Regions from separate parts of the Pseudomonas sp. FBCC-B1667 genome, predicted to be linked through region 1. Evidence: predicted binding sites of a transcription regulator. Region 1 holds the regulator's gene; each other region holds the start of a gene.
What was found. The regulator sigma-54, encoded in region 1, starts transcription at its own class of promoters, with help from an activator protein. The targets are predictions, from matches to a motif close to ANTGGCATNNANNTTGCTNT.

Region 1 (7,809 bases):
ACGGATCATTTCTTCCGGCAGTTCGGTATGAACGCGCAGCGGGAACGCGACGTTCTCGAACACATCGAGGTCGGTGAACAGGGCACCGCTCTGGAACAGCACCCCCATGTGCTTGCGCGCATCGAACAGATCACTGCGCGACAACTTGGGCAGGTTCTGGCCGTTGACCCAGACTTCGCCCTTTGTTGGACGCAATTGTGCGCCAATCAATCGCAACAGCGTGGTTTTGCCACACCCGGAAGGCCCCATGATGCCGGTGACCTTGCCGCGTGGGATACGGATATCGACGTTATTGAAAATGCTGCGCGCACCGCGCTTGAAGGACAGTCCCTTCAGCTCGACCGCGTAGGCGTTATCGGCACTCATCTAAACTCCTTGCGATGCAGCCTCTCACTCGGACGCCTGGCTCTCTGACGAAAGCACATACCTCCCCGGGCAGGCCGAACTGGCGGCGAACTATATCACTGCAAAGGCCTGGCGCCCAAGGCCCAAGCCCGACCATGTTCAGTAACATGACAGGCAAAAAGCCTCGTTTAGAGGGGATTCGGTTACAGGGAATGACAAAGCGTGACGAACTAGCGTGAGGGATTTGATCATTACCGCTATAATCGCCGCCTTTTCATCAGGCTATACGATTTCTGACATGAGCCAATCCAGCGACCTGATTCAATCAGCACAACGCACCATCCGCCTCGAACTGGAAGCCGTAGAAGGCTTGCTGCCCCATATCGACGCAGATTTCGTACGCGCTTGCGAGATGATTCTGGCCAGCAAAGGCCGCGTGGTAGTGGTCGGCATGGGTAAATCAGGGCACATCGGCAACAAGATTGCCGCGACCCTGGCCAGCACCGGCACCACGGCTTTTTTCGTGCACCCGGCCGAAGCCAGCCATGGCGACATGGGCATGATCACGCGGGATGACATTATTCTGGCCCTGTCGAACTCCGGCTCCACCAACGAAATCGTCACCCTGCTGCCCTTGATAAAGCGTCTGGGCATTCAGTTGATCAGCGTGACCGGCAACCCGGATTCACCGCTGGCCAAGGCTGCCGAGGTCAACCTCAACGTTCACGTCGAACACGAGGCCTGTCCGCTGAACCTGGCACCGACTTCCTCCACCACCGCAGCCCTGGTGATGGGTGACGCACTGGCCGTTGCGTTGCTGGAAGCTCGCGGCTTTACCGCTGAAGACTTTGCCTTTTCTCACCCGGGAGGTGCGCTGGGCCGACGTCTGCTGCTGAAAGTGGAAAACGTCATGCACGCCGGGCAAGAGCTGCCGCAGGTTCAACGCGGCACCTTGCTCAAGGATGCCTTGATGGAAATGACCCGCAAGGGTCTGGGCATGACCGTCATTCTGGAAGCCGACGGCAAGCTGGCCGGGATCTTCACTGACGGTGATCTGCGTCGCACACTGGATCGCAGCATCGACATCCACAGCGCCACCATTGACCAGGTCATGACGGCTCACGGCAAGACCGCCCGCGCCGAAATGCTTGCCGCCGAGGCCCTGAAAATCATGGAAGACCACAAAATCAACGCGCTGGTCGTGGTCGACAGCGAAGACCGTCCGGTCGGCGCCCTGAACATGCACGACTTGCTGCGCGCAGGAGTAATGTAATGAGTTCGGACCTGCTGCAACGCGGCAAACAGATCAAACTCGCGGTGTTCGACGTCGACGGCGTGCTGACTGACGGACGCCTGTATTTCCTCGAAGATGGCAGTGAGTTCAAGACGTTCAACACCCTCGACGGTCAAGGCATCAAGATGTTGATGGCGGCGGGCATACAGACGGCTATCATCAGCGGCCGCAAGACCCCGGTGGTCGAACGACGAGCAAAAAACCTCGGCATCCCGCACCTTTATCAAGGTCGCGAGGACAAACTGGTGGTACTGGACGAACTTCTGGCCCAACTCAACCTAAGCTATGAACAAGTGGCCTATCTCGGTGACGACCTGCCGGACCTGCCGGTGATTCGCCGCGTCGGCCTGGGCATGGCAGTAGCCAACGCAGCCAGCTTCGTGCGTGAAAACGCCCACGGCATTACCGTCGCCCGGGGTGGCGAGGGTGCTGCTCGCGAGTTCTGCGAATTGATCCTGCGCGCCCAGGGCCGCCTCGATGCGGCCAACGCCGAGTACCTGTGAGCACATTATGCTGAGCAAAAAGTTTCGTAACATCCTGTTGTTCAGTTGCATCGCGGCGCTGTTCGCTGCGGTCGGCTACTGGAACATCAGCCCGGAACGCTTCCTCGACAAGACAGTTGCCCCTGTCGATGAAAGCGCGATCGACTATTACGCACTCAACGCCCACAGCGTGCAGTACCTGCCGGACGGCAAATTGCAGTACGAAATGACGTCCGACAAGGTCGAACACCTGAAAGCGTCCGAGGTCACGCTGTTGACCAATCCCGACCTGAACATGTTTCGCGGCACCCAGTTTCCCTGGCACGTTCAGAGCGAGCGCGGCGAAGTCAATACGGACGGTACCCAGGTCGAGCTGATCGATTCGGTACGCATCACCCGTTTCGACGAAAAAAACCGCAAGACCCTGATTACCACCACCCGTATGACTGTGTTCCCGCAGCAGCAATATGCGCAGACCGACCAACCCGTTAGAATCGACGGCGCTGGCGGTGTATCGACAGGCAACGGAATGAAAGCGTACTTGAAAGAAAGCAGGATACACCTGCTATCTAACGTAAGAGGACAGTATGAGGCTCGTTAAAACCCTCCCTATTTTGCTCAGTCTGGGCGCAGCACTGGGAAGCGTGAGCGCCTGGGCTCTGCCGAACGATCAAGAGCAGCCAATCCGCATTCAGGCCGACGATGCCCAACTGGACGACAAGAATGGCGTTGCCACCTATAAAGGCGACGTGATCATCACCCAGGGTTCGATGATCGTTAAGGGCAACACCGTGACCATCACTCGTACGCCGGCTGGCGACATCGACGTGGTGACATCGGTGGGCAACCTTGCCTACTTCGAACAGTTGCAGACCGCTGGTGACACCAAGCCTGTGCAGGGTTGGGGTGTAACCATCCAGTACCACGCTGCGCAAAACCGCGTCGTGCTGATCGACAAGGCAAAAGTTGTCGACAAAGACAGCAACACTACCCAGGGCGAGAAAATCGTCTATGACACGGTCAAGAAGCTTGCCAGCGCTGGCCGTGCGACAGGCAACAAGGTCACCGAGGCGCGTCCACGCATCGACATGGTGATCCAGCCGAAGAAGAAAACCGACGAGCAGAAGGCCCAGTAATGGCAACTCTGAAAGCCCAGCATCTGGCCAAGAGCTACAAGAGCCGCCAGGTCGTGCGCGACGTCAGCCTCTCGATCGACAGCGGTCAAATCGTCGGCCTGCTGGGTCCCAACGGCGCCGGCAAGACCACCTGCTTCTACATGATTGTCGGCCTGGTGCAGGCCGATCAGGGCCGCGTGCTGATCGATGATCTGGACGTCAGCCACCAGCCAATGCACGGTCGTGCAAAAGCCGGTATCGGCTATCTGCCGCAAGAAGCATCGATCTTCCGCAAACTTTCGGTGGCCGACAACATCATGGCGATCCTCGAGACCCGCAAGGAACTCGACAAGGCCGGTCGTCGCAAAGAGCTGGAAAGCCTGCTACAGGAATTCCACATCAGCCACATCCGCGACAACCTCGGCATGAGCCTGTCCGGTGGTGAGCGTCGTCGCGTGGAAATCGCCCGCGCACTGGCCACCAATCCGAAATTCATCCTGCTCGACGAACCTTTCGCCGGCGTGGACCCGATTTCGGTCGGCGATATCAAGCAGATCATCTACCACCTCAAGGCCAAAGGCATTGGCGTGCTGATCACAGACCACAACGTCCGTGAAACCCTGGATATCTGCGAGACCGCCTACATCGTCAACGATGGCCAGCTAATCGCCGAAGGCGACTCCGCCACTATCCTGGCCAACGACCTGGTCAAAGAAGTTTACCTGGGCCATGAGTTCCGCCTGTAAGCGTTGAGGTGTCTGGCTAGTCGACTGAGCGCTTACAACGATAAAAATCAACAGGTTTTTATTGTTACAGCGCTCTAGGCAAACACTTCAGTTTCAGGCATATAATTTGCTTATGTTTGGCGCTCCGGCGCCCTGTAGTGGATGGCGCATGTGCGCCGGCGAATAAGGTGTTAAGCCCCTGCCATGAAACCATCGCTAGTCTTGAGAATGGGCCAGCAGCTGACGATGACACCGCAGCTGCAACAGGCCATCCGTCTGCTCCAATTGTCGACCCTGGATTTGCAACAGGAAATCCAGGAGGCCCTGGAGTCCAATCCGATGCTCGAACGCCAGGAAGAAGGCGACGACTTCGACAACGCCGACCCCTTGGCCGACAAAGCCGAACAGCAACCCAATGCCGATGTTTCGGAACCCTCCTATCAGGAAACCGCCCCGACGGTGGACAACCTCGAGGAAGGCGACTGGAACGAGCGCATTCCCAACGAATTGCCCGTCGACACGGCTTGGGAAGACGTCTACCAGACCAGCGCCAGCAGCCTGCCGAGCAACGATGACGACGAATGGGACTTCACCACTCGCACTTCGGCTGGCGAGAGCCTGCAAAGCCACCTGCTCTGGCAACTGAACCTGGCACCGATGTCCGACACCGATCGCCTGATCGCCGTGACCCTGATCGACTGCATCAACAATCAGGGCTACCTGGATGAAACCCTCGAGGAGATCCTCGAAGCGTTCGATCCGGAACTGGACATCGAGCTGGACGAAATCGAAGCCGTCCTGCACCGCATCCAGCAATTCGAGCCGGCCGGCATCGGCGCTCGCAACCTGGGCGAATGCCTGTTGCTGCAATTGCGCCAATTGCCCGCCAAGACGCCCTGGCTGGCCGAAGCCAAACGCCTGGTCACCGACTACATCGATTTGCTTGGTAGTCGCGATTACAGCCAGTTGATGCGCCGCATGAAGCTCAAGGAAGATGAACTGCGCCAGGTCATCGAACTGGTCCAGAGCCTCAACCCGCGCCCCGGTTCGCAGATCGAATCCAGCGAAGCCGAGTATGTCGTCCCGGACGTGATCGTGCGCAAGGACAACGAACGCTGGCTGGTGGAACTGAACCAGGAGTCGGTGCCCAGGCTGCGGGTCAACGCGCAATACGCCGGATTTGTCCGTCGCGCCGATACCAGCGCCGACAACACCTTCATGCGCAATCAGTTGCAAGAGGCTCGCTGGTTCATCAAGAGCCTGCAAAGCCGCAATGAAACACTGATGAAAGTCGCCACCCAGATCGTCGAGCATCAGCGCGGCTTCCTCGAATACGGCGACGAAGCCATGAAGCCGCTGGTTCTACATGACATCGCCGAAGCAGTAGGCATGCACGAATCGACGATTTCACGGGTGACCACACAAAAATTCATGCATACCCCTCGGGGTATTTATGAGTTGAAATACTTTTTCTCCAGTCACGTCAGCACCTCCGAAGGCGGCGAATGCTCGTCCACGGCGATCCGCGCGATCATCAAAAAACTGGTTGCCGCGGAAAATCAGAAAAAGCCGTTGAGTGACAGCAAGATCGCTGGTTTACTGGAGGCACAAGGCATTCAGGTGGCTCGCCGCACCGTCGCCAAGTACCGTGAATCCTTAGGGATCGCGCCTTCGAGCGAACGCAAGCGGTTGATGTAGAGCCACGCCACAGCGTTCCAGTGGTAGATCATCTGATCTGCCGCTTTATGCACTGGCAACGAAGGAGAAGCTGTATGCAAGTCAACATCAGTGGACACCAACTGGAAGTGACCGAACCCCTGCGCACCTACATCGGCGAAAAACTCGAACGATTAGAGCGGCATTTCGACAAGATCACCAACGTGCAGGTCACGATGACGGTCGAGAAGTTGAAGCAGAAAATCGAAGCCACCCTGCATATTCCCGGCAATGAAGTGGTCGCCAACGCGGAACATACCGATATGTACGCGGCGATCGACGCATTGACCGACAAGCTGGATAAACAACTCAAAAAGCATAAGGAAAAGACCCAGAGCCTCCTTCAGGGCGCGACCGGTCGTTAACATCCCCAACCCATGATCCGACTTGAAAACATCCTGACCCCCGGCCGTTCCCTCGTGAACGTGCCGGGTGGCAGCAAAAAGAAAGCCCTCGAGCAAATTGCCAACCTGATCGCCCGGGAAGTGCCGGATCTGGAGATGCAAGATGTCTTCGAGGCTTTGATTGCCCGTGAAAAACTTGGCTCGACCGGTTTTGGTAACGGTATCGCCATCCCCCACTGCCGCCTCAAAGGTTGCGAGTCGCCCATCAGCGCCTTGATGCACCTCGACGCCCCAATCGATTTCGATGCCATCGACGGCGCTCCGGTTGACCTGCTGTTCGTACTGCTGGTCCCGCAAGCCGCTACCGATGCCCACCTTGAACTGCTCCGCCAGATCGCCAGCATGCTCGATCGCAAGGAAGTCCGTGATCGTCTTCGCAGCGCCCCGAGCAACGAAGCCTTGTATCAGGTTGTCCTGGACGAGCAAAACGGTCCGTAACCATGCGCTTGATCATCGTCAGTGGCCGTTCCGGCTCAGGTAAAAGTACCGTACTCGATGTTCTCGAGGACAACGGCTACTACTGCATCGACAACCTGCCCGCCGGCTTGCTCCCGGAACTGGCCGAACGCGCACTGATTCATACCGAACTGGCACAGCCGCTGGTCGCAGTGTCCATTGATGCGCGTAACCTGCCGAGCCACCTGTCACGCTTTCCCGAACTGCTCGAAGAAGTCCGTAGCCGGCATATCAAGTGTGATGTGCTGTACCTGGACGCCGACGAAGAAACCTTGCTCAAGCGCTTTTCCGAAACCCGTCGTCGTCACCCGCTGAGCACCGCCAACCGTTCGTTGGCCGAGGCGATCGAGGACGAAAGCAATCTGCTGGGTCCGATCGTCGATCTGGCCGACCTCAAGATCAATACCACCAACCTGAACTTGTACCAGCTACGCGACACCATCAAGCTTCGCCTGCTGAACCAGCCTGAAGCCGGCACTGCCTTTCTGGTTGAGTCGTTCGGATTCAAGCGTGGCATGCCGGTGGACGCGGACCTGGTGTTCGACGTACGTTGCCTGCCCAACCCTTACTGGAAGCCGGAACTGCGTTCGCAGTCCGGGCTCGATCAACCGGTGGCTGAATACCTGGCTGCACAACCGGACGTCGAAGAAATGTTCCAGGACATATCGTCGTATCTACTCAAGTGGCTGCCGCGCTTTGCCGCCAGCAACCGTGCTTATGTCACCATTGCCATTGGCTGCACCGGCGGGCATCACCGCTCTGTCTACCTGACCGAACGTCTGGGCCAGGTTCTGCAAAAAACCCTGAAGAACGTCCAGGTCCGCCACCGCGACCTCAGCTAAAGGATTCACACCGCGATGCCTGCTCTGGAAATCGAAATCATCAACAAGCTGGGTCTGCATGCCCGTGCTTCTGCAAAATTCGTTGGAGTGGCGGGTCAGTTCCCCTGCCAGATCAGAGCCGGGCGTACGCCAGAGTCAATGGTTGACGGTAAAAGCATCATGGCCATGATGATGCTCGCGGCCGGCAAGGGCACCCGAATCCACCTGCGCACCGAAGGCGAGCAGGAACAGGAAGCGCTGGATGCGCTGGTGGCGTTGATCAATAACTTCTTCGACGAAGGTGAATAACGCCCCTGTAGCAGTGGCCTCTTCCAGCTGCCACAAAAGCTGTGCCAAGCCAGATCATCATTGGTGAATGCTTCACCGCTATCGCGAGCAGGCTCGCTTCCACAGCGGCCGGTGCCAGGCGCATAAAAAAGGCGCGCCATCC
Region 2 (7,809 bases), 920 kb from region 1:
AAAGGTGCCGATCCGAAAGCCAAGGACGCCAACGGCGTGTCGGCCCTCGATGCCGCTAAAACCCTCGGCGCCACCGACACCATCGCCCAGCTGGAAAAACTGCTCGGCTGACCCTTTGTGGCGGGGGGGCAGCCCCTCGCCACAGGCCTTACCCTGCTCGGTAACTTCCTCCGAATGCGCTATCCTTCGCGCCCTCAACATTCATTCGCTACAGGATCCACCTCATGAAAGCCGCACTCGTCGAACTCATCAGCAAAATCAGCTCCGGGTGCATGAGCGATGACGAAATCCTCAAAGTCGCTGACGAAGCGGCTCAGGCCTACGCCGATCCTCAGGCTTTCCTGACGGCCAACCCGGATATCAACTACGACGACACGTTCCCGATGCCCTTGGGTGAATGGGTGGTGGTCGGCAGTCTGCCGGAGACGGTGCTGTTTCAGGCCGATACCTATATGGACCTGTTCGCCCAGATCGTCGCCTCGTTCGGCCCCGGCGTTGATTTCAATATCAAACCCAAGCAACTGGCCAAGACCGAGGCCCTGACCGCGCTCAACCGCATTCAGGTGCAAATGGGCAGCATGAACAAGGAAAACGGCGGTTACACGCTGATGAATTTCAGCCAGTTGCTCGACGACGAACTGCAAGTGGTGCTGGTCTACGGCAACGACGTGCCCCGCGTGGTGAAGTTGTGCGCCGAAATCGGCATCGCCGCTGCGCCGTCGCTGGAAGCGCTGAAGATTGCAATTCACGTATAAAAAGCGGAACCCTCGCAAGGCCCGGCTATCCTAAGGGTGCACATCATTCTTAGGGAGCGTCACCATGGGTTCTACGTTCAATAGCCTGGTCGCCTTGATCATTTTCGTACTGGATATCTGGGCCATCATCAACGTGCTCAAAAGTGGCGCCACCACCGGGATGAAAATCCTCTGGGTGCTGTTGATCGCGTTCCTGCCGGTCTTGGGCCTGATCATCTGGGCCATTGCGGGGCCACGGGGCAATGCCCGCATCTGATGCGTCCTCGCAACCGACACTGAACCTGTGGGAGCGTGGCTTGCCCGCGATGAATTCGCTGCGGTCCACCTGACAGACCGAGACGTCCGCATCGCAGGCAAGTCGAGACGTCGCACCGCAGCTCCCACAGAGGAATGTGTCGCCTCATCAAGTGAGGTTCGACCTGTCATCTTCCGCGACGTAGAATGCGCGCCTTTCCCGGTTGATCGAGCTGCTCGATTGGCCATCATGGGCGGGTAACCGTCCGTTGCCACCCGCATTCATCGGAGCACTTCCCATGAGCAATACCCCTACCAGCGAATACCTGGAAACCCTCTACGAAGGTTACGGCCAGCGCTTTCGCATGGAAAAACTGCTGCACGAAGTGCGCACCGAACACCAGCACCTGGTGATTTTCGAAAACCCGCGCATGGGCCGGGTGATGGCACTGGACGGCGTGATCCAGACCACCGAAGCCGACGAATTCATCTACCACGAAATGCTCACCCACGTGCCGATCCTGGCGCACGGCAGCGCCAAGCGCGTGTTGATCATCGGCGGCGGCGACGGCGGCATGCTGCGTGAAGTGGCCAAGCACCGCAGCATCGAACACATCACCATGGTCGAGATCGACGGCACCGTGGTCGACATGTGCAAGGAGTTCCTGCCGAACCACTCCAAAGGGGCGTTCGAGGATCCTCGCCTGAACCTGGTGATCGACGACGGTATGCGCTTCGTCGCCACCACCACTGAAAAGTTCGACGTGATCATTTCCGACTCCACCGACCCGATCGGTCCGGGTGAAGTACTGTTCTCGGAAAACTTTTATCAGGCCTGCCGTCGCTGCCTGAACGAGGGCGGCATTCTGGTAACCCAGAACGGCACGCCGTTCATGCAGATCGAAGAAGTGAAAACCACCGCCGGGCGTCTGCGCAGCCTGTTCCCGGACTGGCACTTCTATCAGGCGGCCGTGCCGACCTACATCGGCGGCTCGATGACGTTCGCCTGGGGCGCGACCAATACCGCTTATCGCAAACTGTCCCGTGACACCCTGCAACAGCGTTTCGCCGGCAGCGGCATCATCACTCGCTACTACAATCCAGAGATTCACATCGGCGCCTTCGCCTTGCCGCAATACGTGCTGCAAGCGGTGAACAAGCCAAGTAACGACTAAAGGTTGTACCCAACCCCAATGTGGGAGCGGGCTTGCTCGCTCCCACAAGGGGTATGTTTTTCCTGTCAGAACAACGCAATCCGTTTGAACGATCAATCAGCGCAAAAGTCCAGATGCATGTAAGCCCATCCATGGGTTTTATCGAGGAGGCACTGATGCAAAAGTGGAAAATCACTTTCGTCGATGATCATGGTGAAACAGTCGATGAAGTCTTTGAGTGCGACGAGTGCCCGGATAATGAGCACGCCGCCAAACTCATCAAGGCCCGACTCCTGCCTGTCGCCGCCGAACTGGATCTGAACGATCTGGAAGGGCGAACCCCCGATGCGAGCGTCAAAAGTCTCAAAGCCCAGAACAGTATTCAAATCCTCGGCATCACGCCAATCTGAACCTCTCCTGTCTCATTCTCATCCAGGCCTTGGCAGCGGCTCTCTCTTGAGGCTACTCTGCAATCGAGATCAGCGAATGGATCGCTAAGGTCTGGTCTTGTCAGCTACATGCTTGCTTCCCACCGGCAACGAAGTTGCCGCATCGCTCGCACCACTCGGTTGCGCGTGCCGGGAATACGGAAAGTCTATCCATCACTATGAGGGGGACGTTTCATGAGCACAGCCTATCAAGAAGACATCAGCAGCTCGGTGCTGCGCCGCATGAAAGAAGGCGGTTTCGACTTTTCAAGATTCCACCCCATCGAGTTCTACGCCATTTTCCCCGACGAGGAGCGGGCCCGCAGAGCAGCAGGTCATTACCGTGGTGAATCCCTGAATGCGCAAATCAGCGTGCGCGACGACGGCGCATGGGCGCTCGAACTGAGCAAAGTGATGTATGCCACTTACGATGACATCGGCGATTTCGAGCAAGGCTTTGAGGCGGTGGTCGAGCCTCTGGGTGGAATCATCGAAGGATGGGGCGTCAAGCAGGAGGTACGAGGGCTACTCGCATAATCCTATGAACAGTGACACGCACTAACGGCTGACCTTCGGGTTGGCCGTTTTGGTTTTCAGTGGGCGTAAAACACGTCCGGCAAAACCCTGAAACAAGAATCCGGGGCAAAAAAAACCGCCTGAGCAGGCGGCTAAAGGGAAGTTCGGGCTGATTTTCCAGCGAATGCGCGAATTATCCGCACCGGTGGCCGGGCAGTGAAATCAACTCTGACTATGCTGGTGATAGGCGACACGGTCGCCTTGCAATGATGCGGGGGCTGTCAGGTTGGGACGTTTGCTGCACAGGAATGGTGCGATGTAAACGGGGCGATTATCCAACCGATTGATATCAAAGCGTTTCTGCCGATGGCACGGGCCTTGCGAAGCCTAGATGTCCGGGTGACAAGGAGTACGGCATGATCCGCACCTATTTTGATGAAATGTACGATGCCGGCGGCCAGGTCCGCCCGCATTATCGGGAGTTTGCCCGTTGGCTGGCCGAAACGCCTGACGAGCTTTTGGCACAACGGCGACGCGAGGCCGATCTGTTATTTCATCGCGCCGGGATAACCTTCACGCTCTACGGAGACGAACAGGGGACAGAGCGCCTGATTCCTTTCGACACCATCCCTCGCAGCATTCCTGCCAGCGAGTGGCGGGTTGTCGAGCGCGGCTGCATTCAGCGGGTCAAGGCACTGAACATGTTTCTTGCCGACCTCTATCACGAGCAGCGCATCATCAAGGCCGGCATCATCCCGGCCGAGCAAGTGCTGGCCAACGAGCAATACCAGTTGGCGATGCAAGGGCTGGATCTGCACCGCGATATCTATTCGCATATCTCTGGCGTCGATCTGGTGCGCGACGGTGACGGCACGTATTACGTGCTCGAAGACAACCTACGGACACCGAGCGGTGTGAGCTACATGCTCGAAGACCGCAAGATGATGATGCGTCTGTTCCCCGAACTGTTTGCGGCACAGCGCATTGCCCCCATCGATCACTATCCGAATTTGCTTCTGGATACCCTGAAAAGCTCCAGCCCGATCGACAACCCGAGCGTGGTGGTGCTGACCCCAGGTCGTTTTAACAGCGCATTTTTCGAGCATGCCTTTCTGGCTCGGGAGATGGGGGTTGAGCTGGTGGAGGGGGCGGACTTGTTCGTGCGCGATGACAAAGTGTTCATGCGCACCACGGACGGGCCTAAAGCCGTCGACGTGATCTACCGTCGCCTCGACGACGCGTTCCTCGATCCGCTGGCGTTCAATCCGGACTCGATGCTGGGCGTTCCGGGGCTATTGTCGTCGTACCGTTCTGGCAATGTCGTGCTGGCGAATGCCATCGGCACCGGAGTGGCGGACGACAAGTCGGTGTACCCGTTTGTCACGGACATGATCCGTTTTTACCTCGACGAAGAACCGATCCTGAAGAACGTGCCGACCTTCCAGTGCCGTAATCCTTCTGAACTGTCCCACGTGCTGGCCAATCTTCCGGATCTGGTGGTCAAGGAAACACAAGGCTCCGGCGGTTACGGAATGCTGGTGGGGCCGGCGGCGACGGCGGCGGAAATCGAGTCGTTCCGCGCACGGATCAAAGCCAAGCCGCACGCGTACATCGCGCAACCGACGTTGTCCCTGTCGACCTGTCCGACCTTTGTCGAAAATGGCATTGCGCCACGCCATATCGACCTGCGTCCGTTTGTATTGTCTGGCCGCGAAACCCGGGTTGTGCCCGGCGGTTTGACCCGCGTCGCCCTGCGTGAAGGCTCTCTGGTGGTGAATTCCTCCCAGGGTGGCGGAACCAAGGACACCTGGGTGGTCGAGGATTGAAGGAAGCCTGCCATGTTAAGTAGAACTGCCTCGGATTTGTATTGGATGTCGCGTTACCTGGAGCGGGCGGAAAACCTCGCACGGATGCTCGACATCAGTTATTCGCTGTCGTTGATGCCGCAGGATGGTCGCGGCGACGGGCTGCACGAACTCGCCATGCCGCTGCTGATCACAGGCACCCTGGACGATTACCTGGAGCGCCACGGCGAGCTGCATGCTGAACGGCTGCTGCATTTCTTTGCCCTCGATGCGGCCAACCCGGCCAGTATCTATAGCTGTCTCGGTTCGGCACGGGCCAGTGCTCATGCCGTGCGTGGGCGAATCACAGCGGACATGTGGGAAAACATCAACGCCACCTGGCTGGAAATTCGCGGTATCGCCGAACAGGGCTTGAGCCGCTACGGCATGAGCCGTTTTTGTGAATGGATCAAGGAACGTTCCCACCTGTTCCGGGGAGCGTCCTACGGCACGATCATGCGTAACGATGCATTCCGCTTCATTCGTCTGGGGACGTTTATCGAAAGGGCCGACAACACGCTGCGTCTGCTCGATGCGCGCTACGAAATGGCCGGTGATCAGGCTGAAGCAGTCAGTGACGGCACGGCTCATGCGTATTACCAGTGGAGTGCGCTGCTGAGAGCCCTGTCTTCGTTCGAGGCCTACACCGAGATCTACCGCGATGCGCCCGGTGCCCGTCAGGTAGCCGAATTGTTGTTGCTGCGGGCCGATGTACCGCGCTCCTTGCGCGCCTGCACCGAAGAAATCGACCAGATCCTCGCCAGCTTACCCGGCGCCAACGGCCGCCCCGCGCAACGCTTGGCGGCAGAAATGGATTCGCGCCTGCGTTACACCGGAATCAACGAAATTCTCGACGAAGGCCTGCACGCCTGGCTGACCGAATTCATCCCGCTGGTGCGCCAGTTGGGCAACGCCATTCACAGTTCCTACCTGGAGGCTGCATGAGACTGTCCATTAGCCACGAAACCACCTATCACTATGAAGATCAGGTGCGGGCGAGCATCCAGTACCTGCGACTGACACCCCACGACAGCGAGCGCCAGCACGTGCTCAGCTGGCAACTCGATCTGCCGCGGCCGGTGCGTGCGCAACTCGACCCGTTCGGCAATATCCTGCACGTGTTGACCATGGACGAGCCGCACGAGGCGATCATCATCGGCGCCCGTGGTCAGGTGGATATCGATGAGCTTCGCGAGGCCGAGCATGAGAGTCAGTCGGCGCTGCCGTTCCTGCGTTTCACCCGGCTGACCGAAGCCGACGAAGCCTTGCGAGCGTTCGCGCAAAAGGAATGCAAGACACGCCGGGATCGCACCGCGCTGATCGACTTGATGCATGGCCTGAACCAGCACATGACCTACACGCCGGGTTCAACAGAAGTCGACACCAGCGCTGCCCAAGCCTTTGCCGGCCGTTCTGGCGTCTGTCAGGACCATACCCATGCGTTTCTCGCCTGCGCGCGTAGCCTGGGCATTCCGTCGCGTTATGTGTCGGGTTATTTGTACAGCGAGAACAGCGAACACCTGGCCAGTCACGCTTGGGCGGAAGCCTGGCTCGATGACGCCTGGTACAGCTTTGACGTGACCAACGAACTGGCCCGGCCTGAGCGGCACTTGAAACTGGCGGTGGGCCTGGATTATCTGGATGCCTGCCCGGTACGCGGAATGCGCCGGGGCGGCGGGTGTGAGCAGATGCATGCAAAGGTGTCTGTGTCGCCGACGCCGATGCCGGTTATCTCCGTTCAACAGCAATAATCCGCATCACTACAACCCCCTGTGGGAGCGAGCAGGCTCGCTCCCACAGGGATTCTGTGTCAGGGCTTAATTTTGCGTCCGCTCATGTGTTTCAAATACCCCACCAACATGTCCAGATCCGCATCAGGCAACACCTGCGCCGTAAACCCCGGCATCTTCGCCTGCGGCCACTGGCGCAAGCTCTGTGGATCACGGATATAGCGCTTCAAGAACTCCGCCCCGAAATACTCGGTCGGGCTAAACGGAATATTCAGATCCGGCCCGAACTGCGCATCCCCGGCACCGTTCAATCGATGGCACGCCAGGCAGTTCTTCTGAAACAGCGCAAAACCCAGATTCACCGGATCGTCCGCCTTCAGTGCCGGATCAGGCAGCAGGGTTGGGAAGCGTGCAGCCACCGGCGCCAGGCGCTTGATGCTGGACACGTGGAACGGCCATTGCTCCGGGCTGATATTGCCGGCTTGCGGATCCGTCCAGACCAGATAAAACGGTCCGGCACTCTCATTGCCTTCCGACAACGGCGGCCACGGTTTCGCCGGGTCCTCAATCGCCAGCCACGCTCGCGCGCCTTGGGTGCTGAGCAAAGGAGCTGCGGCCAACTCGGCGGCAAATCCATCCAGCGCCACGGCTTGCAAATGGTCATCGGGCTTGATGCCGGTCAACAGCGCCGCCAGCGGCACCGCCTGATAGCTCATGTCCCGTTTGTAGGAAACGTCGTCGGCAATAGGGAGGGTCTGGATTTGCGGGTGCTTGAGCAGTTCTTCGGTCTGCCAGGTGCGACTGGTCGCGCCCAGCTCGAGGACCAACTGTGCGGCAAACAGAGGTGTGCTGAGCAGCAAGGCCCCGAACAGAATGAGTGTTTTCATTAGATCGCCGTCCATGTCGTGAAAGTGCCCATAGGTTGGCACAGCCACGTTGGCCCGAGTAGCGGGCCAGTCACATTTTTAGAATGACGACATAAATACCTGACATCGTTTTTAACCGACTAGCCAATCACCTTGGTCAGATTCGGCAAAATCAACAACAGCGTGGTGGCGAAAAGAATGAGCCCGGCTTGACGTACTTTCGAATGTTTGAACATGGCTTGACCGCCTTTTTTGTTATTTCCTGATGCCTGCCTGCATATC
Region 3 (7,809 bases), 3.1 Mb from region 1:
GCTGTTTGAAACCGGCCACCCATGGCTGACCTTCAAAGACCCGTGCAACCTGCGCAGCCCGCAGCAGCACGTGGGCGTTGTCCACAGCTCGAACCTGTGCACCGAAATCACCTTGAACACCAACAAGGACGAGATCGCTGTTTGCAACCTGGGCTCGATCAACCTGCCGAACCACATCGTCAACGGCAAGCTGGACACCGCCAAGCTGGAACGCACCGTGAACACCGCCGTTCGCATGCTCGATAACGTGATCGACATCAACTACTACTCGGTGCCACAAGCGAAGAACTCCAACTTCAAGCACCGTCCGGTCGGTCTGGGCATCATGGGCTTCCAGGACGCGCTGTACCTGCAGCACATTCCTTACGGTTCGGATGCTGCGGTCGAGTTCGCCGACAAGTCGATGGAAGCGGTCAGCTACTACGCGATCCAGGCTTCCTGCGACCTGGCCGACGAGCGCGGTGCCTACGAGACGTTCCAGGGCTCGCTGTGGTCCAAAGGCATCCTGCCGCTGGATTCGCAACAGATCCTGATCGAGCAACGTGGCCAGAAGTACATCGACGTTGACCTGAACGAATCCCTGGACTGGGCACCGGTTCGCGCCCGTGTACAGAAAGGCATTCGCAACTCCAACATCATGGCCATCGCACCGACCGCGACCATCGCTAACATCACTGGCGTCTCGCAGTCGATCGAACCGACCTACCAGAACCTCTATGTGAAATCGAACCTGTCGGGCGAATTCACCGTGATCAACCCGTACCTGGTTCGCGACCTCAAGGCTCGCGGTCTGTGGGACTCGGTCATGATCAACGACCTGAAGTACTACGACGGTTCGGTGCAACAGATCGAGCGCATCCCGCAAGAACTCAAAGAGCTCTACGCGACTGCTTTCGAAGTGGACACCAAGTGGATCGTTGACGCAGCAAGCCGTCGTCAGAAGTGGATCGACCAGGCTCAATCGCTGAACCTGTACATCGCTGGCGCTTCGGGCAAGAAGCTGGACGTGACTTACCGCATGGCCTGGTACCGTGGCCTGAAAACCACCTACTACCTCCGTGCCCTGGCCGCGACCAGCACCGAGAAGTCGACCATCAACACCGGCAAGCTGAACGCTGTTTCCAGCGGCGGCAACCACGGTGAAGATTCGGTCCTGGCAGCACCGGCCGGCCCTGCTCCAGTGCCAAAGGCCTGCGCCATCGATGAGCCGGATTGCGAAGCTTGCCAATAAGCTGAGCCGGTAGGCGCTGAAAGCCGCTTACCCGAAACCCCCGATCAATCCTCTGGATGGGTCGGGGGTTTTCTTTTGTCTCGAGGAAAGTGGTGACCGAGCTGACGCCATCGCGAGCAGGCTCACACAGTTGATCGTATTCCTCCCGGCCAACTCGGCACCCTGTGGTGCGAACTTGCTCGCGATGAGGCCAGCACAGACAACCGGAATGCCAATACCCCAGACAAATCCAGGCCATAAAAAAACCCCTCTTTCGAGGGGTTCTTTATGCAGCGCTATCAGGCATCAGGTCATCTGAATGATGGTCTGCATGATGGTGCTTTGGGTGGAGATGGTCTTGGCGTTCGCCTGGTAGTTGCTCTGCCCCTTGATCAAATCAACCAGTTCGTTGGTCAGGTTGACGTTGGACTCTTCCAGAGAGTTGGACACCACCGCACCCAAGGTACCGGTTTTCGGTGCATCAACACCGGCCAAACCCGAGGCGAAGGTTTCTTTCCAGCGAGTACCGCCGATGGGCTGCAGGCCTTGTTCGTTGGCGAAGCTGGCGACCGCTACCTGACCGATGGCCTTGGTTTGCCGGTTAGTAAAGTTGGCAGTCATGACGCCGCTTTCATCGATCGTCAGGCTGGAGATCTGGCCAGTGGCGTAGCCGTCCTGGAATTGCTGGGTACGGGCAGTCAACGAATTGAAAGAGGTGGTCTTGGTCATGTCGAAGGCCAAACCGCCCGTAGCCGGAACCGAACCGTTAGGACCCCAGATTTTCGGCGTCACGCCGGCATTGGTCACAACGCCCGGCACCCAACCGGTCAACTGGAAGACTTTACCGGTCACAGCAAAGCCAGGACTGCCGGTCATGGTATTGACCGTACCGTCGGAGTTGAAGGTCACGTTGGCCGTCACTGGCACCGGTGGCTCGGTGGCCGGGTTGGAAGGCGAACGACCGTCCACGTAGGTGTACACAGTCCACGCGTTAGTACCGGTTTTCACGTAGTACTGGTCCAGGTTGTGCTGGTTACCCTGGCTGTCGTAGATCTGCGTGGAGATTGGCTTGTTGTAGCTCAATGGCTCAGCCGGGTTGAACGGCGTAACGGTCGGCAGGGCTTCCGAGGAGTCAAGGTTAATCGTCTGGTCGACGCGAGTGGTCGCCTTTGGCGACAGGCTCGAGGTGTCAATTTTCAGGTCGGTCAGCACGCCATTGATGATCTTGCCATTGTCATCGACGCCGTAACCTTGCAAGCGGTTGCCGTTGTTGTCGACCACGTAGTTTTCGGCGTCAGTCTTGAACGCACCGGCACGGGTGTAGCTCAGGGAACCGTTGTCGCTGAGGATGAAGAACCCGCTGCCCTGGATGCCCATGTCCAGCACGTTGCCCGTGTTGTTCACGTCACCCTGAGTGAACTGCTGGGCAACGTTGGCCAGACGCACGCCGTTGCCGATGGTCTTGCTGCCGGTGCCCAGGCGCGTGGCCGAGTACACGTCTTCGAATTCTGCACGGGACGATTTGAAACCGGTGGTCGCGACGTTGGCGATGTTGTTGCCGGTGACGTCCAGTTGTTTGTTGGCTGCATAGAGACCGCTAAGGCCGATATTGAAAGACATATTCCACTCCTTTGTGCCGTGCTAGTCGGCTCTATATACCAATGGTCTGTACTTTGGACAGGGCAACGCTGCCCAGGCCTGCGAGGTTCAGCATCAACTCACCGCCAGTCTGGCTGATGGTCACGCTGTTGACGGTTGCCGGCAGGTAAGTCACCAGCGAGGTCGCCTTGTTGTCGTAAGTCGCGGTTGCTGCAAACTTGTAAGTGCCGGCCTTGGCCACTTCACCCGCGTCGTTCTTGCCGTCCCAGATGAAACTGGCGTTGCCGGCTTGCTGGCTGCCCAAGTCGATGGTGCGAACGACTTTGCCATCGGTATCGGTGATCTTGATGGTGACCGGGTTCGTCGAAGCCGGAACGACTGCCGTACCGTTGAAACTCTTGGAGGTGTCGACCACAGCCGTGTCGGTCTGGGCAACGACCGAACGACCCACCAGCGAAGAAGCCTGCAACGCTTGCGACGAGTTGTAGTTGCCGGCAATGCCGCTGACCGTGTCGTTGAGCTTGGTGATGCCTTCCAGGCTGCTGAACTGCGCCAACTGAGCGACGAACGCGCCGTTGTCCTGCGGTTCCAGCGGGTTCTGGTTTTTCAACTGCGTCACCAGCAACTGCAGGAACGCATCTTTGCCCAAAGCGTTCTTGCCGGTGGCGCTGCTGGTTGCCGCAGCCAGGCCATCGGTACCGGTGCTCGTGGTCTTGACCGAGGAGTTTGCCAAAACATCCTTGAGGCTCAAACCGCTGGTGGTATCAGTAACACTCATCTGAGTCGCCCCTTATCACTGACCGAGGGTCAGGACCTTCTGCATCATGGTTTTGGCGGTGTTCATCATTTCGGCGTTGGTCTGGAACGAACGGCTCGCGGAAATCATGTCGGCCATTTCTTCGACGACGTTGACGTTCGGGTAGTAGACGTAACCCTTGGCGTCGGCAGCAGGATGGTTCGGCTCATAACGCGCTTCGAGGTTGCTCTGGTCTTCGACCACGCCGAGCACTTGCACGCCTTGACCGGCAGCGTCCTGGCTCTGGAACAGCGAATCGCTGCCACCGTTCTGGCCGCCCTGGAACATGGTGGCGAACACCGGGTGACGGGCGCGATAAGTCTGGTCGATGCTCGACGAGACGGTTTCGGCGTTGGCGATGTTGGAGGCGACGGTGTTCAAGCGCGTGGTTTGCGCACTCATGCCGCTACCGGCAATGTTGAAAACACTGGATAGAGACATGACTTACTCTCCGCGCAGGGCTGATACCAGCCCTTTGAATTTGCTGTTGAGCAGGGTGAAGCTGGCCTGGAAGCCGACGGCGTTTTCCGCGTAGTTCGACTGTTCCAGTTGGGCGTCCACGGTGTTCTGGTCGATCGACGGTTGCATCGGCGTGCGATACAGCAGCGACTCGTCGCCATTGCCCAGGCCTTCAGCTTCGATATGACGGCTGTTGGTCATGTTCAAGGCAAACGTACCGCCCTTGGTTTTCTCGTTCTGTGCGGCAAGCACTTTGGAGAAGTCCAGATCCCGAGCCTTGTAGTTCGGGGTGTCGGCGTTGGCGATGTTGTTGGCCAGGACTTCGGCACGCTGAGCGCGGAAGCCCAGGGCTTGTTCGTGGATACCGAGCGCTTTATCGAAGCTGATGCTCATGTCGGGAAACCTTCGGTGACCTGATTTTTCGTAACGGTGACAAAGCAAGCGGCGTGCCAAATCGAAATACCCCGAAAATCCGGGCTTTGCGGGGAGTGGCAAGGACGGCAATGCCAGAAAAGCGGCAAACGGTGTCCGCTGGATGCCGCTTTTCTGCCGCTTTCCCACGGGCACGCAGATCCAAATGTGGGAGCGGGCTTGCTCGCTCCCACATTTGAATTGGGGTGTTGGCGTGAAATCATCAGGCATAAAAAAACGGGAGCCCCTGAGGACTCCCGTTTTTTGTGCCGCCAACGAATCATTTCGCCTGGTAAATGATCCCCGGGCTGCACTGGACCATCTGGTAATGATCCGGCAAACCGTTCAGCGCTTCGGACGCACCGAGGAACAGATAGCCGCCCGGCTTGAGCGTGCTGTGAATGCGCAACAGGATGTCTTTCTTCACCTCGGCGGAGAAGTAGATCAGCACGTTGCGGCAGAACACGATGTCGAACTTGCCCAAGGCTGCGTAGCTGTCCAGCAGGTTGAACGAGCGAAACTCCACGCGACTCTTGATCGGCGCCTTGATCGCCCAGCGTCCCGGCCCTTTCGGATCGAAGTAACGCTGCAGGCGCTCGGGCGACAGGCCACGGCCGATCGCCAGGCTGTCGTACTCGCCGGTCTTGCAGTTGGTCAGCATGGTGCCGGACAGATCGGTGGCGACAATCTGCGCGCCCATTTTCAACTGGCCCATGTTGACGCGCTCGAACTCGTCGATCGACATCGACAGCGAATACGGTTCCTGACCCGACGAACACGCCGCGGACCAGATCCGCAAGCGCTGGCCAGGAGCGGCTTTGATCGCTTCAGGCAATACCTTGTTCTTCAGCACTTCAAACGGATAGGTGTCACGAAACCAGAGGGTTTCGTTAGTGGTCATCGCGTCCACCACCATCTCGCGCAAACCGCTGCGCGGCTGGGTCTGAATGCGCTGGACCAGCTCACCCAGGGACTTGATGCCTTGCTGTTCCATCAGTTTGTTGAGACGGCTCGAGACCAGGTACTGCTTGTTTTCACCGAGCAAAATGCCACAGGCTTTTTCCAGGAAGACCCGGAACTGTTCGAAATCCAAATTACCCGTAGACAAAGATACCGCCTCTTAAATCGTGTTAACCACCAGGGGCAGAAGGCCCCTAGCTGATATCTGCTGCTTTGATCCGGTCGACTACCCGGGATGCCAGGTCATCAGGACGGAACTTGGCAAGGAAGTCATCGGCACCGACTTTCTTGACCATCGCCTGATTGAATACCCCGGACAAAGAAGTATGCAGGATGATATGAAGCTTTTGCATGCGCGGGTCGTTGCGAATCTCGGCCGTGAGGGTGTACCCGTCCATTTCCGGCATCTCGATGTCGGAAATCATCATCAGGAACTCTTCTTCCGGCTTCTTCCCTTCATCGACCAGCTTTTTCAGATAGTCCAGCGCTTGCCTGCCGTCGTTCAACGCCACCACTTCAACGCCGACCGTTTGCAGGCAACGAGTCACCTGCTTGCGCGCCACTGATGAGTCATCGACGGTCAACACCTTCAAGGACAAAGCCTTGTGCTGGGTTTCGACATCGACCACGCCCACCGAAATCGCTTCCGGGGTGGGTGCCACTTCCGCCAGCACTTTCTCGACGTCGATGATTTCGACTAACTGATTGTCGACCCGAGTCACAGCCGTCAGGTAGTGATCGCGTCCCGTACCCTTGGGTGGCGGATGAATCTCTTCCCAGTTCATGTTGACGATGCGCTCCACCGAGCGCACCAGAAAACCCTGGGTCTTGGTGTTGTACTCCGTGATGATCACGAACGGATTGCTTTGATCTTTCAGTGCGCCGGAGCCGGTCGCCATGGCCAGATCAAGAATCGGAATGGTCGCCCCCCGGATATTTGCCACACCGCACACGACAGGACTGGATTTGGGCATCAACGTCAGTTTTGGGCATTGCAGCACTTCCCGAACCTTGAACACGTTGATCCCATAGAGCTGCTGGCCGTCGAGACGGAACAACAACAGCTCCAGGCGATTCTGCCCTACCAGTTGCGTGCGCTGGTTTACCGCATCCATTACACCAGCCATGCACAGACTCCTACACCAACGCTTAAGTGTGTTGCGACGCACGTTCATTGCTAAACGGCACGGCGCTTGCTTTTTAACTCTTATGAACACAGAACCGACATTTTTCCGACGCCTGACATCACACGCTCGCCAAGTGCTTTGCGCGATGTCGGCCGTCTGCCTGTTCAACGCTGGCAGCCCTGCCCTTGCTGACGCAGTTACCTTGCCTGACATGCTTATCGGCGTCACTCAGGGCTTTCTTGAGTTCACCGTAGAAGACTATTTGGCGACCAGTCAAACCGAAGGTCGTTATGAGATCGAGGTCAAGCAGCTCGATCCGCGCCTGCGCATGCCCATGTGCGACAAGGAATTGACAGCCACCCTGGAGAGCCCGGCGATCCCGATTGGCCGGGTTACGGTCAAGGTTCGTTGCGACAGCACCTCGCCCTGGACGGTGTTCGTGCCCGCTCAAGTCCGCCTGTTTCGAGAGGTTGTCACCACCACCCGCCCCCTCAAACGCGCCGGCTATATCGAGCCCGGCGACGTTATGCTGCGCGAACGCGACATCAGCCTGATCGGCCAGGGTTACTTCACCTCCGTCGAGCAGACGATTGGACAAAAACTTACCCGACCAACGGTCGCCGATCAGGTACTGACGCTGGTCCATCTCGAACAAGCCGAAGTCATCTCCAAAGGCGACCAGGTCGTAATTACCGCCCGCAGCGGTACGCTCAGCGTACGTATGCCGGGCGAAGCCCTGTCCAATGGCGGGTTGCGTGAACAGATCCGGGTAAAAAACCTCAACTCCCAACGGGTCATCAAGGCGCAGGTCATGGCGCCGGGCCAGGTGGAAGTGGCCATGTAGAAACTCTGTGCTTGCGAAAACATGGCGCTGGCCGTGGCGGTTCCCTAAACTGTGCCTCACGCAGGAAATGCGTTGGCGCATGCAGGCTCATTGATAAATGGGCCTAAAGTTTTTGCAGGAAGAGCCGAAAACATGGCAAGCGTCCAAATTCCCAGAGGTTTTTTATCATGGTCATCGATTTCAGCCGTTTGAACAGTTCCTCGTCACTGACCGGCAGTACGCGTACCAGCGCCAACAAGGACACTGCCGAAGCCGGCAAATCCGCGCCGCTGAATACCCCGGCCGAACAGGCCAGTACCGCCAAAAGCGGGGAATCGGTACACCTCAGCAATGAGGCTCAACAGTTGCAGAAGGTCACTGACAAGCTGCGCGATCAGCCTGCCGTCGACGATGCCCGCGTGGC
Region 4 (7,809 bases), 1.0 Mb from region 1:
ATTTCGGCGCGGCGTATTCCTGGACGTGGACCCAATCCTGATACAGGTCGATGGCCATGGAATACTCCGGCATGTCGGCGTCATACACGCGATAGCAGTCGATGCCTTCACGCTTGACCCACTTACCCAGCGCCTTGAGGTTTTTCTGCAGGCGGTTGGCAAACATCTGCCCGCCTTCGCTCAAGCGCGGTTGCTCGATCACCACCGGGGCCGGTTTGATCGGGTTGCCGTTCTTGTTGTATTTCTCGTACTTGCCAGGCACAACGTCGTTGTCGGCGACTTCGACTTCAGCCTGCTCGCGCTCGACCTGACGCTGTTCCGGAGTGCGACGTTCGCCGGTGACGAACTGGTCCGGAGTGACTTTGATCAGCAGCAACTTGCACGGCAACGCGCCGTTCCAGAACGAATACTGTTTGTGGCTGCGAATGCCCATGCGCTTGCCCAGGTCCGGGGCGCCGGTGAACACCGCGGCTTCCCAGTTCAGGCAGGCCTGACGCAGACGCTCGCCGAGGTTCTGATAGAGGTAGAGCAAGCTCGCCTCGTCGCCCAGACGCTCGCCGTAGGGAGGGTTGCAGATCACCAGGCCTTTCTGGTTCTGGTCCGGACGCGGCTCGAACGTACCGACTTCGCCCTGGTAAATCTTGATCCACTCGCTCAGGCCCGCACGCTCGACGTTGTTGCGGCCCGGTTGAATCAGGCGCGGGTCGGCTTCGTAACCGCGAATCCACAGCGGTGGCTTGGCCAGGCCGGCCGCGCAACGCTCGGTGGCTTCTTCGTGAAGTTTTTTCCACAGCGCCGGAACGTGACCGAGCCAGGCGGTAAAGCCCCACTGCTCGCGACGCAGGTTCGGCGCCATGTCGGCGGCGATCATCGCGGCTTCGACAAGGAACGTACCGACACCGCACATCGGGTCAGCCAGCGCGCCGCCTTCGGCCGCAATGCGTGGCCAGCCGGAACGGATCAGGATCGCGGCCGCGAGGTTTTCCTTCAGCGGTGCCGCGCCTTGCTGCAAGCGATAACCGCGCTGGTGTAGGCTGTGGCCGGACAGGTCGAGGGAAAGAATGGCTTCGCCACGGTCCAGGCGCAGGTGAATGCGCAGGTCCGGATTGAGTTTGTCGATGGACGGACGGTCGCCCTGTGGGGTGCGCAGCTTGTCGACGATGGCGTCTTTGACTTTCAAGGCGCCGAAGTGGGTGTTGTCGATACCCGAGCCGTGACCGCTGAACTCAACGGCCAGGGTGCCGTCGTTGAGCATGTGGTCTTGCCACTCGATATCCAGCACGCCGTGGTACAGGTCTTCGGCGTCCTTCATCGGGAAACGCTTGAGCACCAGCAGCACCCGGTTCGCCAGCCGCGACCACAGGCACAGTCGATAAGCGGTTTCCATGGTCGCCATGCCGCGCACGGCAGAGGTGTGCTCACGTGCTTCTTCAAGGCCAAGCCCGACGGCTTCCTCGATCAGCAGGCCTTCAAGGCCTTTGGGGCAAGTGAGGAAGATTTCGAATTGATCGGACATTGGAATTTCAGAGCCTTTAGCTAAGTGAACCGACAACGCATTGCCGGTCCGGTTTTCAATCAGGCGCTTTTCTAAAAGAGCGCCCGCGTGGCACGAAGGTGTGCCGTCCCACCTGTGCTGCTCAGGTTAAAAGAGCTTAGATGCACAGGCAGATAAAAAAGTTGAGGCAACAAAATGTAATAAGTCGACCCTTCGTCGAATAATGCGTTCGAAAACAGAATTCATTCTCACTGAAGGATTAACCCCGTCATCCTGCGGGGGGCCGATCATACAGGGGTTTTACCCATAAACACGGGCCAGACATCATGTTACTTATGGCCATAGCATCTTTATGGTTACGTTCTTATGACAAAACGATCATTCCCTCGATGTGATGCATTGGTTAGAACTCAACACAGGTTGACGCCGCAACGACGTCAACACCTTGGCTCGCGACGCCGGCAGCGGGCCCCAACGGCAGAAGTTTTTTCTGCCAGACCTCGATTGAGGTCTACGCGATAAATACAGTCAACAAGTGAGGGCAACACCCTATGAGAAGACTTAAGCGTGATCCGTTGGAAAGAGCATTTTTGCGCGGATATCAATATGGCGTTGGTGGCAAATCCCGTGAGCTTTGCCCATTTACTCTACCGTCAGTACGCCAAGCCTGGATTAACGGCTGGCGCGAGGGACGCGGCGACAACTGGGACGGTATGACCGGCACTGCGGGAATCCACAGACTCAACGAACTTCACGCCGTCGGCTAATTTACAGGGCCTAACACTCCGACACGACAATCTGATGACTGAATGAATTAACCACGCACGTCCCATCCGGGCGGCGGGCTCCGGCCCAGGGGCTCCTTTAAGGAGCCCTTTTTTATGCCTGCCCAAAACTCAATCTCTGGCTACACACAAACCAACTGTCGAAGCGGGCTTGCTCGCGAAAGCGGTGTATCAGTCAACCTCATCGTTCAATCTTAAATCGCATTCGCGAGCAAGCCCGCACCCACAGGGATCAGCGTAATGCGGCGATGGCGTCTACCGACTCACGAATCAACGCCGGGCCTTTGTAGATAAAGCCGGAATAGATCTGCACCAGGCTCGCACCCGCGGCGATTTTCTCAGCAGCATGTTTGCCTTCGGTGATCCCGCCCACGGCGATGATCGGCAAACGACCGGCCAGCTCTGAGGCCAGCACCTTCACGGTGTGAGTACTCTTGTCGCGAACCGGCGCGCCGGACAGACCGCCCGCCTCGTCGCCGTGTTCCATGCCTTCGACCCCGACGCGACTCAGGGTGGTGTTGGTGGCGATCACCGCGTCCATCCCGGTTTCGATCAGCGCTTGTGCGACCTGCGAAGTTTCTTCGTCGGTCATGTCCGGTGCGATCTTGATGGCCAGCGGAACGTGTTTACCGTGACGCAACGCCAACTCGGCGCGGCGCATGGCCAGGTCAGCGAGCAACTGCTTGAGCGAATCACCGAACTGCAGGCTGCGCAGGCCCGGAGTGTTCGGCGAGCTGACGTTGACCGTGACGTAGCTGGCATGGGCGTAGACCTTATCCAGGCAGATCAGGTAATCGTCGACCGCGCGTTCGACCGGGGTGTCGAAGTTCTTGCCGATGTTGATGCCCAACACGCCCTTGTACTTGGCGGCGGCGACACGGGCCAGCAGGTGATCGACGCCAAGGTTGTTGAACCCCATGCGGTTGATGATCGCCTCGGCTTCCGGCAGGCGGAAAATCCGTGGTTTCGGGTTACCCGGCTGTGGGCGTGGGGTGATGGTGCCGATTTCGACAAAACCAAAACCCAGCTGAGCGAAACCGTCGATGGCCGCGCCGTTCTTGTCCAGACCAGCCGCCAGACCCACCGGGTTCGGGAACTCCAGGCCCATGACCGACACCGGCATTTTCGCCGGAGCCTTGCACAGCAAGCCGTTGAGGCCCAAACGTCCGCCCGCGCCGATCAGGTCCAGGGACAGATCGTGGGAGGTTTCCGGGGAAAGTTTGAACAACAGCTGACGGGCCAGGGTGTACATGGGCGGGTTTGACTCTGGGCTACGAAAAGTGGCGGCAATTATAGCCGCGCATCGGGGCCGCAGGCGAGGCGCGCGACAAAATCAGCACACGATGGCATATGCCTTGCAGCTTCACCGCTATCAGCACTCATGCCTACGGCGGGATGGGTCGAAAGACAATGGCGTCGTCACTGGCCCTTGCTCTGGCAAGGCGCCCGGTACGGCGTTTTTTTATGCAAGGTGCTTAACCATGATCGAAGTTCCAGCCAACTCTTTGGCGTGGGTCAATGGCAGCGATGCCCCGGAAAAGACCGACATCAACCTCGGCTTCATGGCCCTGAGCGATTGCGCATCGGTGGTGGTCGCCGCCACTCAGGGGTTCGCCCAGCCTTACGGCTTGACCCTGAACCTCAAGCGCCAGTCGTCCTGGGCCAACCTGCGCGACAAACTGGTCAGCGGCGAACTCGACGCCGCCCACAGCCTGTACGGCCTGATGTATGCCGTTCACCTGGGCATCGGCGGCGTGGCCTCCACCGACATGGCCGTGCTGATGGGCCTGAACCAGAATGGCCAGAGCATCAATCTCTCCCACGGTTTGCAGGCGCTAGGCGTGACCAGTCCTGATGCACTCGACCGCCACGTGCACCAAACTCGCCCGAAACTTACCTTCGCCCAGACATTTCCCACCGGCACCCACGCCATGTGGCTGTATTACTGGCTGGCGAGTCAGGGCATTCATCCGTTACAGGATGTCGACAGCGTCGTGGTCCCGCCACCGCAAATGGTCGCGCACCTGCAAGCCGGGCGCATCGACGGTTTTTGTGTCGGGGAACCTTGGTCCGCCAGCGCAGTTCAACAGAACCTCGGCTTTACCTTGGCGACGACCCAGACCATCTGGCCCGATCACCCGGAAAAAGTCCTCGGCTGCACCCATGCGTTTGTCGAGCAATACCCCAACACCGCACGGGCCTTGGTGATGGCGATTCTGGAAGCCAGCCGGTTTATCGAGCAAAGCACGGAAAATCGCCGCAGCACCGCACAACTATTGAGCGCGCCCGACTACCTCGACGCCCCCCTCGACTGCATCGAACCGCGCCTGTTGGGCGACTACGCCGACGGTCTGGGCCATCGCTGGCAGGACCCGCACGCTTTGCGCTTCCATGCGGACGGCGAAGTCAACGTGCCGTACCTGTCCGACGGCATGTGGTTCATGACCCAGTTCCGGCGCTGGGGTTTGTTGCGCGACGACCCGGATTACCTCGGCGTGGCCCGCCAAATCCAGCAACTGGCGTTGTACCGCGAGGCTGCCAGCGCTGTCGGAGTCGCCGCCCAGAATCAAGACATGCGCAGCAGCCAGTTGATCGACGGCAAAGTCTGGGATGGATCCGACCCGGCCGGCTATGCCCGCAGCTTCAAGTTGCACGCCCTGAGCGACAGCTCGCACCGATTCGCCCAGCGCTGACAGGAGACTGCGAACATGCTGCGTATCCTGCTGATCAACGACACCGCGAAGAAAGTCGGTCGATTGAAAGCCGCCCTGACCGAAGCCGGGTTCGAGGTGATCGACGAATCGGGCCTGACCATTGACCTTCCCGAGCGCGTCGAAACAGTGCGTCCGGACGTGATCCTGATCGATACCGAGTCACCGAGCCGCGATGTGCTGGAACAAGTGGTGCTGGTGACCCGCGACCAGCCACGACCGATCGTCATGTTTACCGACGAGCACGACCCCGGCGTGATGCGCCAGGCGATCAAGTCCGGGGTCAGTGCCTACATCGTCGAAGGCATTCACGCACAGCGCTTGCAGCCGATTCTCGACGTGGCCATGGCGCGGTTTGAAAGTGACCAGGCGCTGCGCGCCCAACTGCATGCCCGCGACCAGCAACTGGCTGAACGCAAGCGCATCGAGCTGGCCAAGGGGCTGTTGATGAAGATGAAGAGCTGCAATGAGGAAGAGGCTTACACCCTGATGCGCCGACAGGCGATGAGCCGGCAGCAGAAGTTGATCCAGGTTGCCGAGCAGATCATTGCCATGAGTGAGTTGCTCGGCTGAGGTTTTGTGGTGCCTTTGAAGGGGCCGCAACTCGGTTCTGAACTGTTGGCACAAATCTGGCTAAGTAATTACCACAGGTAACCAACGGCGGTTGCCCCACCTACGACAAAGACGTCGCTCACCTCATTTGCCCTTGGCGAATCAGGTGGCGGCGTTTTTTCGTTTTGGCCCCACAGCCCGGGGCCGGTGGTGCGGCCCACAGGCGCCCCACCTGCTAGCTCATGACTCCTTCTCGAGACTCTTCACAGCTGAGGTGCGCGATGAATTCAAGCTTCTGGAAATCCGGCCATACGCCGACACTGTTTGCGGCCTTCCTCTATTTCGACCTGAGCTTCATGGTCTGGTACCTGCTCGGCCCGTTGGCGGTGCAGATCGCCGCCGACCTGCACCTGACCACCCAACAGCGCGGGCTGGTTGTGGCGACGCCGATCCTGGCCGGGGCCGTGCTGCGCTTTATCATGGGCATGCTGGCGGATCGTCTGTCGCCAAAAACCGCCGGGCTGATCGGCCAGGTGATCGTCATCTGTGCGCTGTTCGGCGCCTGGAAACTCGGGATTCACAGCTACGAGCAAGCGCTGGTGCTGGGCCTGTTCCTCGGCATGGCCGGTGCGTCTTTCGCCGTCGCTCTGCCGCTGGCCTCGCAATGGTATCCGCCACAGCATCAAGGCAAAGCCATGGGCATCGCCGGTGCCGGTAACTCCGGCACTGTGCTCGCCGCACTGATCGCTCCGGTGCTGGCCGCCGCATTCGGCTGGAGCAACGTGTTCGGCTTCGCCCTGATCCCGCTGATCCTGACCCTGATCGTCTTCGCCTGGCTGGCGAAAAACGCGCCGCAACGACCGAAAGCCAAGTCGATGGCCGACTACTTCAAGGCCCTCGGCGATCGCGACAGCTGGTGGTTCATGTTTTTCTACAGCGTGACCTTCGGCGGTTTCATCGGTCTTGCCAGCGCCCTGCCCGGCTATTTCAACGACCAGTACGGCCTGAGCCCGGTGACTGCCGGTTACTACACGGCGGCCTGTGTGTTCGGCGGCAGCTTGATGCGGCCGTTGGGCGGTGCGCTGGCAGACCGTTTCGGCGGGATTCGCACGTTGTTGGCGATGTACACGGTGGCGGCGCTCTGCATTGCGGCGGTGGGTTTCAATCTGCCGAGTTCCTACGCGGCGCTGGCGCTTTTCGTCTGCACCATGCTCGGTTTGGGCGCAGGCAACGGCGCGGTGTTCCAGTTGGTGCCGCAGCGTTTTCGTCGCGAGATCGGTGTGATGACCGGTTTGATCGGCATGGCCGGCGGTATCGGTGGCTTTGCCCTGGCGGCAGGCATGGGCGCGATCAAGCAGAGCACCGGCAGTTATCAGTTGGCCCTGTGGTTGTTCGCCAGCCTCGGCGTTCTTGCCTGGTTCGGTCTGCACGGCGTGAAACGTCGCTGGAGAACCACTTGGGGTTCGGCCGCAGTGACGGCGGCGCGGGTCTGAGACCTCAATGAGCCTGCAACTGAGCTTTGCCGAAGCCAGCGCCATTGGCCCGCGCGAGGAAAACCAGGACGCCCTGCGCCTGGTGACGCCGGCCCCGGCATTGGCGGCGAGCAAGGGTTACCTGTTTGCCATCGCCGATGGGGTCAGCCAATGCGCCGATGGCGGTCTCGCCGCCCGTTCGACCTTGCAGGCGCTGGCGCTGGACTATTACGCCACCCCGGAAACCTGGGGTGTCGCTCAAGCGCTGGACCGCCTGCTGCTGGCGCAAAATCGCTGGCTGCAGGCCAATGGTGGCGGGCAACCGCTGCTGACCACGGTCAGTGCGCTGGTCATGCGCGGTCGGCGTTTTACGCTGGCCCATGTCGGCGATTGCCGGGTGTATCGCTGGCACGCGGATCAGTTGCAGCGCATCAGCGAGGACCATGTCTGGGACCAGCCGGGCATGCAGCATGTGCTGAAACGGGCACTAGGCCTGGATCAGCATCTGGTGCTGGATTTTCTCGATGGCGAATTGCGCCTGAATGAGTGTTTCGTGCTGCTCAGCGATGGCATCTGGGCCGTGCTGGGCGACACTGCGATTGCCGCCATTCTGCGAGATCAGCCCGATCTGGACAGTGCGGCAGACACTCTGGTGCAGGCCGCCCATCTGGCCGGTAGTCAGGACAATGCCAGCGCGCTGCTGGTACGGGTCGATGCATTGGGTGCAACGAGCATTGGCGATGCGCTGATTCATTTGCAGCAATGGCCATTGCCAACGGCGCTGAAACCCGGTC

Region 2: NL116_RS09455 (circularly permuted type 2 ATP-grasp protein) is a predicted target of sigma-54. The motif match lies at 3,453-3,472, and genes of this name have one in related genera.
Region 3: flgB (flagellar basal body rod protein FlgB) is a predicted target of sigma-54. The motif match lies at 4,499-4,518, and genes of this name have one in related genera.
Region 4: NL116_RS09930 (CmpA/NrtA family ABC transporter substrate-binding protein) is a predicted target of sigma-54. The motif match lies at 3,623-3,642, and genes of this name have one in related genera.

The regions. Positions count from the first base shown of each region.
Region 1 covers NZ_CP101437.1:1,182,770-1,190,578, reverse strand. The annotation lists gene NL116_RS05175 (ATP-binding cassette domain-containing protein) at 1-366, opposite strand, end outside; gene NL116_RS05170 (KpsF/GutQ family sugar-phosphate isomerase) at 644-1,618, shown strand; gene NL116_RS05165 (KdsC family phosphatase) at 1,618-2,142, shown strand; gene lptC (LPS export ABC transporter periplasmic protein LptC) at 2,150-2,722, shown strand; gene lptA (lipopolysaccharide transport periplasmic protein LptA) at 2,709-3,257, shown strand; gene lptB (LPS export ABC transporter ATP-binding protein) at 3,257-3,982, shown strand; gene NL116_RS05145 (RNA polymerase factor sigma-54) at 4,166-5,659, shown strand; gene hpf (ribosome hibernation-promoting factor, HPF/YfiA family) at 5,734-6,042, shown strand; gene ptsN (PTS IIA-like nitrogen regulatory protein PtsN) at 6,055-6,519, shown strand; gene rapZ (RNase adapter RapZ) at 6,522-7,379, shown strand; gene NL116_RS05125 (HPr family phosphocarrier protein) at 7,395-7,667, shown strand.
Region 2 covers NZ_CP101437.1:2,103,374-2,111,182, forward strand. The annotation lists gene NL116_RS09425 (ankyrin repeat domain-containing protein) at 1-111, shown strand, start outside; gene NL116_RS09430 (hypothetical protein) at 225-755, shown strand; gene NL116_RS09435 (PLDc N-terminal domain-containing protein) at 820-1,011, shown strand; gene speE (polyamine aminopropyltransferase) at 1,289-2,164, shown strand; gene NL116_RS09445 (hypothetical protein) at 2,320-2,553, shown strand; gene NL116_RS09450 (ribonuclease E inhibitor RraB) at 2,767-3,108, shown strand; gene NL116_RS09455 (circularly permuted type 2 ATP-grasp protein) at 3,504-4,913, shown strand; gene NL116_RS09460 (alpha-E domain-containing protein) at 4,926-5,876, shown strand; gene NL116_RS09465 (transglutaminase family protein) at 5,873-6,682, shown strand; gene NL116_RS09470 (c-type cytochrome) at 6,742-7,563, opposite strand.
Region 3 covers NZ_CP101437.1:5,010,278-5,018,086, forward strand. The annotation lists gene NL116_RS23130 (ribonucleoside-diphosphate reductase subunit alpha) at 1-1,231, shown strand, start outside; gene flgE (flagellar hook protein FlgE) at 1,517-2,830, opposite strand; gene flgD (flagellar hook assembly protein FlgD) at 2,862-3,587, opposite strand; gene flgC (flagellar basal body rod protein FlgC) at 3,603-4,046, opposite strand; gene flgB (flagellar basal body rod protein FlgB) at 4,050-4,457, opposite strand; gene cheR (protein-glutamate O-methyltransferase CheR) at 4,756-5,583, opposite strand; gene NL116_RS23160 (chemotaxis protein CheV) at 5,630-6,562, opposite strand; gene flgA (flagellar basal body P-ring formation chaperone FlgA) at 6,645-7,406, shown strand; gene flgM (flagellar biosynthesis anti-sigma factor FlgM) at 7,574-7,809, shown strand, end outside.
Region 4 covers NZ_CP101437.1:2,209,483-2,217,291, reverse strand. The annotation lists gene rlmKL (bifunctional 23S rRNA (guanine(2069)-N(7))-methyltransferase RlmK/23S rRNA (guanine(2445)-N(2))-methyltransferase RlmL) at 1-1,516, opposite strand, end outside; gene rmf (ribosome modulation factor) at 2,047-2,262, shown strand; gene NL116_RS09935 (quinone-dependent dihydroorotate dehydrogenase) at 2,513-3,532, opposite strand; gene NL116_RS09930 (CmpA/NrtA family ABC transporter substrate-binding protein) at 3,762-4,973, shown strand; gene NL116_RS09925 (ANTAR domain-containing response regulator) at 4,989-5,564, shown strand; gene NL116_RS09920 (nitrate/nitrite transporter) at 5,825-7,036, shown strand; gene NL116_RS09915 (bifunctional protein-serine/threonine kinase/phosphatase) at 7,044-7,809, shown strand, end outside.